4 regions of the Apilactobacillus sp. EABW-1NA genome follow, and region 3 is predicted to be linked to each of the others. Evidence: predicted binding sites of a transcription regulator. Region 3 holds the regulator's gene; each other region holds the start of a gene.
The links. Region 3 encodes HrcA, which represses chaperone genes, less so after heat shock. Its sites were predicted from a motif close to TTAGCACTCNNNNNNNNNGAGTGCTAA; they were not measured.
Positions count from the first base shown of each region.

Region 1: a site for HrcA is predicted at 2,078-2,104, ahead of groES (co-chaperone GroES). Genes of this name have one in related genera too.
Region 2: a site for HrcA is predicted at 1,439-1,465, ahead of OEZ61_RS00210 (LysM domain-containing protein). Genes of this name have one in related genera too.
Region 4: a site for HrcA is predicted at 1,207-1,233, ahead of OEZ61_RS07285 (Hsp20/alpha crystallin family protein). Genes of this name have one in related genera too.

Region 1 is NZ_JAPDKO010000005.1:48,442-51,659, reverse strand. It holds gene groL (chaperonin GroEL) at 102-1,715, opposite strand; gene groES (co-chaperone GroES) at 1,752-2,036, opposite strand; gene OEZ61_RS02525 (redox-sensing transcriptional repressor Rex) at 2,208-2,843, opposite strand; gene OEZ61_RS02520 (ABC-F family ATP-binding cassette domain-containing protein) at 3,010-3,218, shown strand, end outside.
Region 2 is NZ_JAPDKO010000001.1:124,874-128,091, reverse strand. It holds gene nhaC (Na+/H+ antiporter NhaC) at 1-360, shown strand, start outside; gene OEZ61_RS00215 (LysM peptidoglycan-binding domain-containing protein) at 868-1,350, shown strand; gene OEZ61_RS00210 (LysM domain-containing protein) at 1,729-2,376, shown strand; partial or broken gene OEZ61_RS00205 (IS3 family transposase) at 2,470-2,619, opposite strand; gene OEZ61_RS00200 (hypothetical protein) at 2,682-3,119, opposite strand.
Region 3 is NZ_JAPDKO010000003.1:22,108-25,325, reverse strand. It holds gene dnaK (molecular chaperone DnaK) at 1-912, opposite strand, end outside; gene grpE (nucleotide exchange factor GrpE) at 938-1,510, opposite strand; gene hrcA (heat-inducible transcriptional repressor HrcA) at 1,525-2,565, opposite strand; gene ribF (riboflavin biosynthesis protein RibF) at 2,670-3,218, opposite strand, start outside.
Region 4 is NZ_JAPDKO010000030.1:10,375-13,592, forward strand. It holds gene OEZ61_RS07280 (GH25 family lysozyme) at 1-1,097, shown strand, start outside; gene OEZ61_RS07285 (Hsp20/alpha crystallin family protein) at 1,343-1,771, shown strand; gene OEZ61_RS07290 (Hsp20/alpha crystallin family protein) at 1,800-2,219, shown strand; gene OEZ61_RS07295 (hypothetical protein) at 2,386-3,066, shown strand.

The DNA of each region.
Region 1 (3,218 bases), on a different contig from region 3:
GTTATCCTTTCATTTTATAATACTATTAATAAATTATACAAATGTAACAGATTAAAAACAAGGTTAAACAAAAAAAGGATTCCCAAAGGAATCCTTTTTTATTACATCATTGGTCCCATTGAAGGGTTCATTGGATTTTTCTTTTCTTCTGGTAAGTTAGCTACAACAGCTTCAGTAGTTAATAGTAATGCTGAAACAGATGCGGCGTTTTGAAGAGCTGATCTTGATACCTTGGTTGGGTCAACAACTCCGGCCTTAACCATGTCTTCATATTCACCAGTAGCGGCATTGAAACCAATACCCATTTCCTTACCCTTTAGATGTTCAACAACGATTGAACCATCAATTCCGGCATTGTGGGCAATTTGTCTAACTGGAGCTTCTAGAGCACGTAAAACGATGTTTACACCAGTCTTTTCGTCACCTTCTGCAGGGATTTCTTCCAGATTCTTTAGGATGTTGATGAATGCAGTTCCACCACCTGGAACGAAACCTTCTTCAACAGCGGCTCTAGTTGAGTTCAATGCATCTTCGATTCTGTACTTACGTTCTTTTAGTTCGGTTTCAGTAGCTGCACCGACACGGATAACGGCAACACCACCGGCTAGCTTAGCTAAACGTTCACGTAGCTTTTCTTTGTCGAATTCTGATGTAGTAGTTTCTAGTTGGTTCTTGATTTCTGCAACACGCGCAGCTAATTGGTCCTTGTCACCGGCACCTTGAACGATTGTAGTGTCGTCCTTGGTAACGTTAACCTTGTTTGCTTGACCTAATTGATCAATGGTTACGTCCTTTAGGTTTAATCCTAAGTCGTCAGTGATTAAAGTAGCACCTGTAAGAACTGAAATGTCTTGTAATTGAGCCTTACGACGGTCACCAAAACCAGGAGCCTTAACAGCAACAACGTTGAAGGTACCACGCATCTTGTTTAATACCAATGTTGGTAGTGCTTCACCACCAATATCATCGGCAATAATTAGAAGTGCACGACCTTGTTCAACAACTGATTGTAGTACTGGTAGGATTTCTTGAATGTTGTTAATCTTCTTGTCAGTAACTAAGATGTATGGGTTGTCTAAGTCAGCTTGCATCTTGTCGTTGTCGGTAACCATGTATTGTGACATGTAACCACGATCAAATTGCATACCTTCTACGACATCCATAGTTGTGTTAACACCACGTGAATCTTCAACAGTGATAACACCATCGTTTCCAACCTTTTCCATTGCGTCGGCGATTAATTCACCAACTTCTGGGTTAGCAGCTGAAATTGAAGCGATTTGAGCGATGTCGTTCTTACTCTTGATTTCATTTGACATATTGTGTAGCTTTTCAACGGCTACTTCAGTTGCCTTTTCGATACCGCGACGAACACCAACAGGGTTGGCACCAGCAGTAACATTCTTCATTCCTTCGTTTACGATTGCTTGAGTTAATACAGTTGCAGTAGTAGTACCATCACCGGCAATGTCGTCAGTCTTTGATGCAACTTCTGATACTAACTTAGCACCCATGTTTTCAAAATGATTTGGTAGTTCGATTGACTTAGCGATTGTAACACCATCGTTAGTGATGTTTGGTGTACCTGTTGATTGTTCAACAACAACGTTTCTACCTTTTGGTCCTAATGTAGTCTTAACAGTGTTTGCAAGTTTATCAACACCTCTTAGCATTGAACGTCTTGCGTCTTCTGAGAATTTAACTTCCTTAGCCATTTCTTATTCACCTCATTAATAATTCCGTTTTATCTATTATTCAACGACAGCTAAAATGTCGCTTTCTTTTAGTACTAAATATTTTTGACCATCGTAGTCTACAGAAGTACCTGAATACTTATCGTAAACAACTTCGTCACCCTTCTTAACTTCTGGTGTAACAGTTTGGCCATTGTCTAAAACTCTACCGTTTCCCACGGCAACAACTTTACCAGTTTGTGGCTTTTCTTTAGCATTATTTGCTAACACAATGCCTCCAACTGTTTCTTCTTTAGCTTCTTGTGCTTCAATAATTACACGATCACCCAATGGTTTTAACATTTTGCTTGACCTCACTTTGTTTTTTATGTCTTTTATCAGTATTAGCAGTCAATTATTATAAGTGCTAATCACTATAAATAATATATTATTTTTTAGTTTTAGATGCAAGAATTTTTACTTGATACACGATATAATCCTACAAAAAAAAGATGGGCCAACGGCTCATCTTTCTTATTCACCTTCATAGTGTTCAATGAAGTAAATTAATGTTTGTAATTCATTAGTTAAATCAACGTTTTGCACTCTTACATTTTTGGGAACTGATAAACGTTTTGAAGTAAAGTTCATGATACCCTTTGCTCCACCCTTTACGGCTTCATCACATAGGTCTTGAACTACGGTTGCTGGAACAGTAAAAATAACTACTTCAATTTGTTGATCTCTTAATTGTTCTTGTAAGTCTTTAACATCGTATACTGGTACACCACTTTGAACAGTGTTAATCATGTCGTCATGAATATCAAAGGCAGCTGAGATTCTTACGTTACTATCTTTGTGAAAATTAAAGTGTAGTAAGGCTTGACCCAAATTACCTAAACCGACTAATGCAACATTTGTTAAGTGATCTTGATTTAGAATCTTCTTGAAGAAGTCTAATAAATTATCAACTTCGTATCCATATCCACGTTTTCCAAGAGCTCCAAAATAAGATAAATCTCTTCTAATAGTTGCTGAATCAACTTGAACTGCTTCAGCAAAAGTACTAGAGGATATTCTCTTTATTTTCGCGTCGTGTAAACCGCTAAGATATCGATAATACATAGGCAATCTTTTAGCCGTTGCCCTAGGAATTTTAATATCCAAAATGTTCCCTCCCGAATCTTTCGTAACATTTATGTATTTTATCATAAAAACAAAGTTTGTGAAAATATTATCATCAACTAAAAAGGATTGAACATTTTAATTTATCGGTCATTATATGCTAAAATAGTCATTATTACTGATAATACAAGAAAATTAGGAGGTGAATTTTATGATTATTTTACAAGCAAATAAAATGACAAAACGATTTGGTGGGCAAGATCTTTTCACAAGCGTTAACTTGAGTATCGAAGAAAACAGCAAGGTTGCCTTGGTTGGTCGAAACGGTGCTGGTAAGTCAACCTTAGTGAAAATGATTTTGGGCGATGAACCAATCGATGAAGGTGAAGTCACCACCAAAAAAGGTATCACCATTGGATA
Region 2 (3,218 bases), on a different contig from region 3:
CCACTTACTAAGCATCTAAACAGCGATGCTAAGTTAATCATCGCCGTAATTTTCACTGCCATCGGGGTAAACGTATTCGTTGGTGAACAATTCCTATCAGAAATTCTACCTGCCAACGCATTTAAGAAGGTCTTCCACCAAGCTGGATTAGCACCAGTAGCACTAAGTCGTGCGATTGAAGATGGTGGTACCGTAATTAACTACTTGATTCCATGGGGTGTTGCCGGAGCATTTATTTCAGCAACATTAGGTGTTCCAGCAAGTCACTTTGCTCCATTCCTATTCCTAAGTATCTTGTCTCCAGTGTTCTCAATTCTAAGTGCAGTCACAGGAGTTGCTATTAAACATAATAAAGATTAACTAATGTTTAGAATAATTTAATGCTATTAAGAAAAAGTTAAAAAGCCTATCATAAAGCGATTTGTAGTAGGCTTTTTGTTTGCGATTTTTACGTTGCACATCACTTTAAATGAAACATATTTGAGTAGTTTTGAAAAAAATTTGAAATTTTTTTGCGAAAATTGATCAAAAATTGCCTATATATTGTACACGATTATTAAAACCAGAAAGCCGATTTATTAGTCATTGTGTTCATTTATATTTCAATAAGTTACATTAATGTTACTATGTTACAAAACGAACGATGAATGTAACGTTTGTGTAATGGTTGTGTAATGTTAAGTGGATAGAATATGCATTCGTTGTTGAATGACAACCAACGCAATTTTTTATTTTTTAATTTTATATAGGAGTGTTTCAGTTATTAGATATAAATTTCATGTTTTATTTTTTGTAATCGCAATCTCGTTCGCGGGATTACTTTCTATTTACCGAAATGCTACTGTAGATACCAATGCGAATACAGTAGTGACTGTGAAGTCTGGCGATACACTAGAAAACTTGTCAGATAAGTACAATGTTTTCATGTCTGTTTTGGAGCATGCTAACGGCAAGTATAGTGATGATGATTTATTAGCTGGTGATCAAATCGTGGTTCCAGATAATAATAATGATGCAAAAGACGACAAGAAGGTTCAAAAGCAACACTCGACTAAGTCAAACAAACATCATTCTACTTCTAAGAAACAAAATCAATCACAATACAATGCTCAATCAGAATGGAACAAAGCAAATGCCGAAGCAAAGGCATGGATTTCTTTCCATGAATCTACCAATTCATACTCGGCTCAAAATGGTCGTTACTATGGTAGATATCAATTAGATAGTAGTTACCTTGATGGTGATTACTCACCAGCTAATCAAGAACGTGTCGCAGAACAATATGTTGCTAATCGATATGGTTCTTGGGTCAACGCCAAACAACATTGGGTTGCCAATAACTGGTATTAAAAAAGAGACGTTGAAAGTTTTACTTTCAACGCTTTTTTTTATAGATTTTTTGATTCATTTGAGCATTGCAAGGCTTATTTTAAATTTTTTAGCACACTTTTTTGCCAAATTAGAAACAATTTTAGAATAATTTAAGCTGTATGTAACGTTTAAAAAGCTTTAACCACGGGGAATGTGGCGTTTTTGATGTCATATTGTTACAGCGTAACGACAATGTTACGAAAAAGCCAAAACTTTTAACGTGCATGATATGGTCATGTAATGGATACGATGTAGTATATATCACAGTTAATCAAATCGATTAACACTTTCGACGATACAGAAATACAGAATTATAGATTTTTATAGGAGTGAATTATTATCGTTAAATTAAATAGTATGAAGTCAATGTTATTTGCTACTGCCGCAGTAGCTGGATTATTTGTAGCTGGTGGCGCAAATGCCAACGCAGATCAAACTGCTAATGCATCTGCACAACAACCACAACAACAAGCTAAAGCATCAGTTAAGAAGACTGTGACTGTTCAAAGTGGTGATACTCTATGGGGATTATCACAAAAATACAACGTTTCATTAAGTTCACTTAGAGCAGTTAACAATCGTGTTAACACAGATTTAATCTATGTAGGTGAAAAGATAACTTTACCTTCAAGTGCAACTGTATCTACTGATCAAAAGACTGTTGCCTCAGCAACAACTGCTCAAAGTACTACTAACCAACAATCAGTAGCACAACCACAACAACAAGCACAAACTCAAAGCACAACTAATTACAGCCAATCACAAAGCTCAAGCTACACTGGATCAAGCAGTTATGCTAAAGAATGGATTGCTAACCGTGAATCTGGTGGTTCATACACTGCCTCAAACGGTCAATACTATGGTAAGTACCAACTAGGTGCTGCTATGCTACACGGTGACTACTCAGCTGCTAACCAGGAAAGAGTTGCTGATCAATATGTTGCTGCCCGTTACGGTTCATGGGATAACGCTAAGTCATTTTGGTTACAACACGGTTGGTACTAAGATCTTAGCCGATTTATTCAATCTATATTTATATCTACAAAAAGACGCCTTTTGATGTGCACCCAAAAGTTGTACATTATTATATTGTTTTTCCTAGGCGGAAAGTTTCCGGTATTGAACCGGTGACTTTCCGCCTAGTTTTGTTTTAATACGATGATTATTGTAATAATCAATCCATATTTTCATTGAAGAAATCAAATCTTCTTTAAAGTCATAATGACAGTCCATGATTTCAGCTTTCATATTTATATTTAGACACAAAAAACACCCCAAAGTTTGTAAAAAACTTTGGGGTGCAGTGCACTTTATTGGCGTCTTTTTTTGTCGGTTATTTCTTCACCAATTTTTACTAATTCATACCACGAAATGATTGTTAAAATAATTAGTGGTAGTTCAATGCAATAAATAAAAGCTAAGATAATATTAGCATTGGTAAAACTAGTATTATCATCCATGATTTTAATTCCACCATATATAATGGAAATGACCGTAAAGGAATTTTTGAGCATTTCTAAAATAACCTTAGGTAAAAAATATTTAGCTCGAAAACTATTTAGATTAGGATTGTTTGTTTGGGTGTGGCGATAATAAAATATGGTTATGATGATTGAAAAAAATAGTAAAAGAATAATGACAAATGATAAAGATGATGTAATGTAATAATCAATAATTGATATTTTTGGATGAAAGAAGCTTAAAAAATTAAATGTTCCTAGACATGCAAGCTGAGCAAAAATAATCATATCTATAGAAATGATTAACATCTGTTCGCCATTTCTCACTCTTACTATGATAAGAAATAATAACGGTACGCATATTGAAGAATAAAAAAGGTTAAACAG
Region 3 (3,218 bases):
AGTGCTTAGACCAGCATCCTTTAGAGCATTGTCAAAAGCAACCTTAGTCTTGTCAACTAAGTCAGAAGTTAATTCGTTAAACTTAGCACGTGATAGTGTAGTTTGTAAGTGAAGTGGACCATTTTCACCTGATGAGATGAATGGAAGACTGATTTCAGTTTCAGAAACACCTGATAGATCCTTCTTAGCCTTTTCAGCAGCATCCTTTAGTCTTTGTAATGCCATCTTGTCTTGTGATAAGTCGATGCCATTTTCGTTCTTAAATTGTTCTACTAGGTAGTCCATAACTCTCTTATCAAAGTCATCCCCACCTAAGTGAGTATCACCATTAGTTGATAGTACTTGGAATACACCGTCACCTAATTCAAGAACGGAAACATCAAAAGTACCACCACCAAGGTCATATACAAGAACTTTTTCGTCTTTGTCTTGCTTGTCTAGACCGTAAGCTAATGATGCAGCAGTTGGTTCGTTGATGATACGTTTTACATCTAAACCAGCAATCTTACCAGCATCCTTAGTTGCTTGTCTTTGTGAGTCATTGAAGTATGCAGGAACAGTGATAACAGCTTCGCTAACAGTGTCACCTAAGTAGTCTTCAGCGAATCCCTTGATGTATTGTAGGATCATTGCTGAGATTTGTTGTGGAGTGTACTTCTTACCATCAACATCTACAGTGTAACCTTCTTCACCCATGTGACTCTTAATTGAAGCAATGGTGTTTGGGTTAGTGATCATTTGACGCTTAGCAACTTCACCAACTTGTGGTTCACCATCTTTAAATGCAACAACAGATGGAGTTGTACGTGAACCTTCTGGGTTAGTAATGATTTTTGGTTCTTTACCTTCAAGAACAGCAACAGCTGAGTTAGTAGTACCTAAATCGATACCAATAATTTTATTACTTGCCATAATTTATTATCTCCTTGATTATTTTTTATTGAGCAACTACAACCATGCATGGTCGAATAACACGATCAGCTAGTTTGTAGCCTTTTTGTAAAATTTCTACAACAGTGTCTGCTGGATGATCATCATCTGCAGGAACTGTTTGAACCGCTTGACACTCGCTTGGGTCAAATGGTTTGTTTAAGACATCAATTTCTTCAATGCCATTTTCAGATAATGCTTTGTTGAAATGCTTTAGAACAAGTTCAACACCTTGTTTTAATTGCTTTCCACTATCATCTGAGACTTCAACACCCAAAGCACGTTCCAAGTTATCCATTGCAGGTAAGATACTAGTTGCTAGTTTTTGACCATCATACTTGTAGATATCTGCACGTTCACGCTTGAATCGTGTTTGCATGTTTTGCATTTCTGCTTCAGCACGAAGATACTTGTCAGAGAAATCTTCAACTTGTTGTTGAAGTTCTTCAACTTGCTTTTCTAATGAATCCTTTTTATCTTTCTTAGCGTCCTTCTTTTTGTCGGCGCCTTTGTCCTTAGCAGCTTCTTTCTTTGAAGTTGCTTTTTCTAGGTCTTTTTCATCATCCTTCTTGCTAGCCAAATGAATGCCTCCTTTTACTGATTATATTTATCATAATAATTTCTCAGTTTCTTTGATAATTCATTTCTAAATCCATCAACGATTCCAATTACTCTCGAATATGGCATCCTAGTTGGACCTAGAACGGCGATAACACCCTTTCCATATGGTCCAACATCATAGGAACCAGTAATAATACTGTAATCCTTTAATAGATCATTGCTTAATTCCGGTCCAATTTGAACGGAAATCGAATTATCAGAACTCTTGATGAACTTCGCAGCATCATCAGTATCATTTAACAATGAGTAAATTGGCTTTAGATAACTGATGTCATTATTATCAGTAAAACTCAATAGATTCAATTCACCACCGATATAAAACTGATTAGTAGAAGCTTGCATCAAAACATCATCAAGAGTTTGAACTAAGCTATCAGGGTTCTTAACGTACTTGAGAATTTCAGGTACGATTTCTGTCTTCAACTTAGTGATAACTTCGTCTAAAGGCTTCCCTGCTAACTTGTCATTTATCATTCTGACAACGGCATCTAACTTCTCACCGCCCAAGTCACCATCAATATGGAAAACCTGGTTAACAACTTCATCATTATCAGTGATTAGAATTGCCATCACCTTATGATTGCCAAGTGGAACTAAACGAAAGCTCCCCAAAATGGGAGTTGTTTCTTGTTCCGGCTTTAAAGTCAATGCAGTGTAATTTGTTAAGTTAGATAGAATGTCAGCTGATTGTTGAACGATTTCATCAATTTGTCTAAACCTTCCTGATAGTGAGTTTTGAATCATCATCATATCACTATTATCAATTGGATTTGGATTCAACAAGTTATCAACATAGTAGCGATAACCTTCGATTGATGGAACACGTCCCGATGAAGAATGATTCTTGGTAATTAAACCAATTTCTTCTAGAAATGCCATTTCATTTCTGACGGTTGCTGAACTGACATGTATTGGTAATTGACTGGATAATGCCTTTGAACCAACAGGAACACCTGATTTTGTGTAATCATTAACGATGATTTTCAAAATCATTTTTTCTCTTTCAGTAAGCACACCCGATCACTCCTTATCGATTAGCACATTTAGCAGTCATCTGTGTTAAGTGCTAACCACAATTATTAATTTACCAAAGCCATCTATATAAGTCAAGAAAAAGACTAGTTATTTTCGAAATATTGACGGGTAAAATCTTCATCAGATTGAAGTTGCTTAATTAGCTTATCAATCCCTTCAAACTTGACTTCACCGCGAATACGATATAACCAATCTACCTTTAATACTTCTCCATATATATTGTCATTAAAGTCTAAAATATTAATTTCCACTGTGATTGGGTTCTTATCACCAAAGGTGACGTTTCGCCCAATTGATGCCATCCCATGATATTTTTGATCACCGATAAACACATCAACTACGTAGACACCGATAGTTGGTAGCCATTGTAGTTCATCGTGTTCGATGTTGGCGGTTGGATATCCTAATTCACGACCACGAGCAAAGCCGTGGACAACGATGCCACCAGTTTGAAATGGTCTGCCCATCAAATGGTTCACTGTTTGAATGTGACCTTCATCTAGATTCTTTCTAATTCGAGTTGAACTGATCTTTTCCAATTGGTAATCTGCCAAGTCAACGGCAACTACGTCAAATCTGTCTTTCGCATAATTGGGTAGTAAGTCCATTGTTGCGTCCTTGGCACCATAGGT
Region 4 (3,218 bases), on a different contig from region 3:
CCAAAGTGCTATACAGCCGCGCACCACGCGCAAGATTTTATGTAAATGACTATGAATCACAAACTGTTACTTCTGGTGGAACCAATGAATCAACCGATGCATGGTTGAAGGCATTGAGACCATTAGTTGGTCAACGTAAGATTTTATTCTATTCATATGCTAATTTCATGGTTCAAAACGCAGCTAGTTCAGTTGCTAACTATGACGGTTACTGGTTAGCCGCATACCAAAACAACGAACCTGCCAGAGAACATGTCTTATGGCAATTTACAGATAAATTCCATTCAAATGCACTAGGTAAAAACCTTGATGCAAGTATGTTTACCTCAAAGGATGCTAACTGGTTCATTGGTGACGTTGCCGATGCCACAAATCCTACTCCTATACCAAAGATTACTGCTCCAAAGAGTGATCAATCTTCTAAAAAGGTAAACAAGAAACAAAGTGCTGCGCAAAAGAATGCGGCTAGCCAAGCTAACCAACAAGCTGCCAACACTAATAACAACAATACCGACACAAACAACAGCACCAACAATAACAGTAATAGTACCAACACCGCGTCAACTACCACTAAGCCAAAGAAAAAGGCCGTAGTTAAGAATGTTGATTACACTGCCGTTGATAAATCAATGACAATTGCTGGTGGTACTGGTCTAAAGATTTATAACCATGTACCTGGAGATAACAGATACAAGAAAAAAACTAAGGCCGTCCATAAGAGTAATTCTTACGCTGCTAAGAAGATTAGTATCAACTCCGTGGCCAAGAATACTTCAAATGGTCGTACTTACTACCGTGTTCTAAAAAGCGGTAAGGTATTAGGTTGGATTAACGCTAATGGTTTGGTACCAAACGTGACTTATTCCAAGTACCATGCTACTAAGATTGTTAGAATGCACCCAAAGGTAAACTTCTACAATCACGTTGGTAACAGTGGATTCGCTGATATTCACGTTACCAACTACGGTACCGGATACGCATACACCCCAGTACAAATCACCCAACGTGCTAAGAAAGACGGTTGGAAGAAGTACTACTACAAGGCTTACTACCAAGGTAAATTTATTGGTTGGGCTTACGGTGCAATGTTTAAATAAAAAACTTTGATCAAAAAGACGATTCTGAAAAAGAATCGTCTTTTTTTATATCTTTTTTAAATTTTTTATTAAAAATAAATACTGTTATATCAACGTTTATAACGTGTTTTTAGCACTCCATTAAATAAAGTGCTAATTTTCTCTTGACTATTTGACCAATACTGACTAATATAAGAATTGTTGATAGGAAATAAATAACTACCAACTAAATATTGAAAATAAAATAATGAAAAGGGGCTTTGATTATGGCTAACGAATTAAGAAACAGAGATTTCAATGTATTTGATCCAATGAACGATTTCTTCGGTGACTTTGGTAAGAATTTCTTCAATTCAGTTGCTGGTAATCAAATGAAGACTGACGTTATTGAAAACGAAGATAATTACGTAGTAAGCTCTGAATTACCTGGTTTCAAGAAGGATGAAATTCATATAGATTACAACAACGATACTCTAAGTATTCATGCTACACATGACTTGAGTAAAGAAGACACTAACAAGGAAGGTAAGGTATTAAGAAAGGAACGCACTTCAAGCAATATCGCACGTGCATTCTACCTACCTGATATCGATATTGATAATGTGTCTGCCGACTACGATGGCGGTATTCTAAAGATTACATTACCAAAGCAAGAAGTTAAGAATGAAAAAGCACACAAAATTGACATTAACTAATTAACTCAAATAATAGGAGGGATATCTTATGGCAAACGAACTAAGAAACAATGTATTCAACGACTTTATGGATCCAATGAGCAACTTCTTTGATGGATTAGGCAGAAACATGGCTAACTCCTCAAAGATGAAGACAGATGTTATCGAAAATGATGACGAATTCGAAGTAAAGGCTGAACTACCTGGATTTAAGAAGGAAGATATTGAAATTAATTATGAAAATGATACTTTAACAATCCACGCTATTCACGATTTGAATAAGGAACAAACAGACAAAGAAGGTAAGTTAATTAGAAGCGAAAGAACATCTAGCGATGTCAGTCGTTCATTCTACTTGCCTGATGCGGACACTGATAAGATTGGTGCAAAGTATGATGGTGGTATCTTGGATATCATGGTACCTAAATCAGCTGAAAAACAATCCAAGCATTCAATTTCTATCAACTAATTCAAAAAAGAGCCATTATGGCTCTTTTTTTGTGTATTTTTTTCTGTAATATAAAGTGAAAAAATATTATAATGGAATTGTAATGATTTTTTAAGGATGATTGGAGTGTTAGTAGATGAGATTAGGTTGTTCAGGAGCGTTAGTTTTAATATTTTTACTTTTATGTGTGGTAGCTAATCCGATATTAGCGATTACTATCGGTATCATCATTGCTTTAGCGGTGATTGTATACGTAGTAATTAAGAACCACGGAGAGGTAGAACAAGCACGTTATAACAATGCTCAAAACATTGACGCCTCAATGTCAAAAGAAACATCATTCCAATTTAACAGTATGGTTTACAAGCCAGTTACATCTTCTAAGGATGACATTCCTAACGTGGAAATGATCCTAAGAACTGACCCAATCAAATACATTAAAAGCGATGAATTATCAAAACGTGAACAAGACATGCTGGATTCAGGCTACTCAATGGAAAACATCAAGGTTGCCAGAATTAACGTGGTTCAAGGATATAACGCTCAATACCAATTGTTTGATCGTTACTATGATGTCCTAAAAGTTGAAGCTGACATCACAACTGTTCCAAATCGTGCTATGACGGTATTATTAAAACAAATGGTAATGTGCTTCTACCATCAAGAATTTGGTTTAAGCATCGATGTTCAACCACATTCATTTGACGATAATATGATCAAAAAATTTATTGAACTATGCCCAGAAGTTAACATGTCTTCTTCATACTTCGATAACTCAAATATTACTAACGAAAGATTTTTAAACCAACGCATTGATAAAGGATGCCTAAATGCCTTTAAGAATATCATGGTTGGTTACGACCTATAATATCTATATAAAAGAATTGCCAAGTTTTGGCAGTTTGAACTGAACCCCTTGAGTTGGAGAAATCTAACCTAAGGGGTTCTTTTATGTTTTCTAAAGAATTAAAATTAGCTGCCATTAAAGATTATTATAATGGTTTAGGATTTACAAAAATT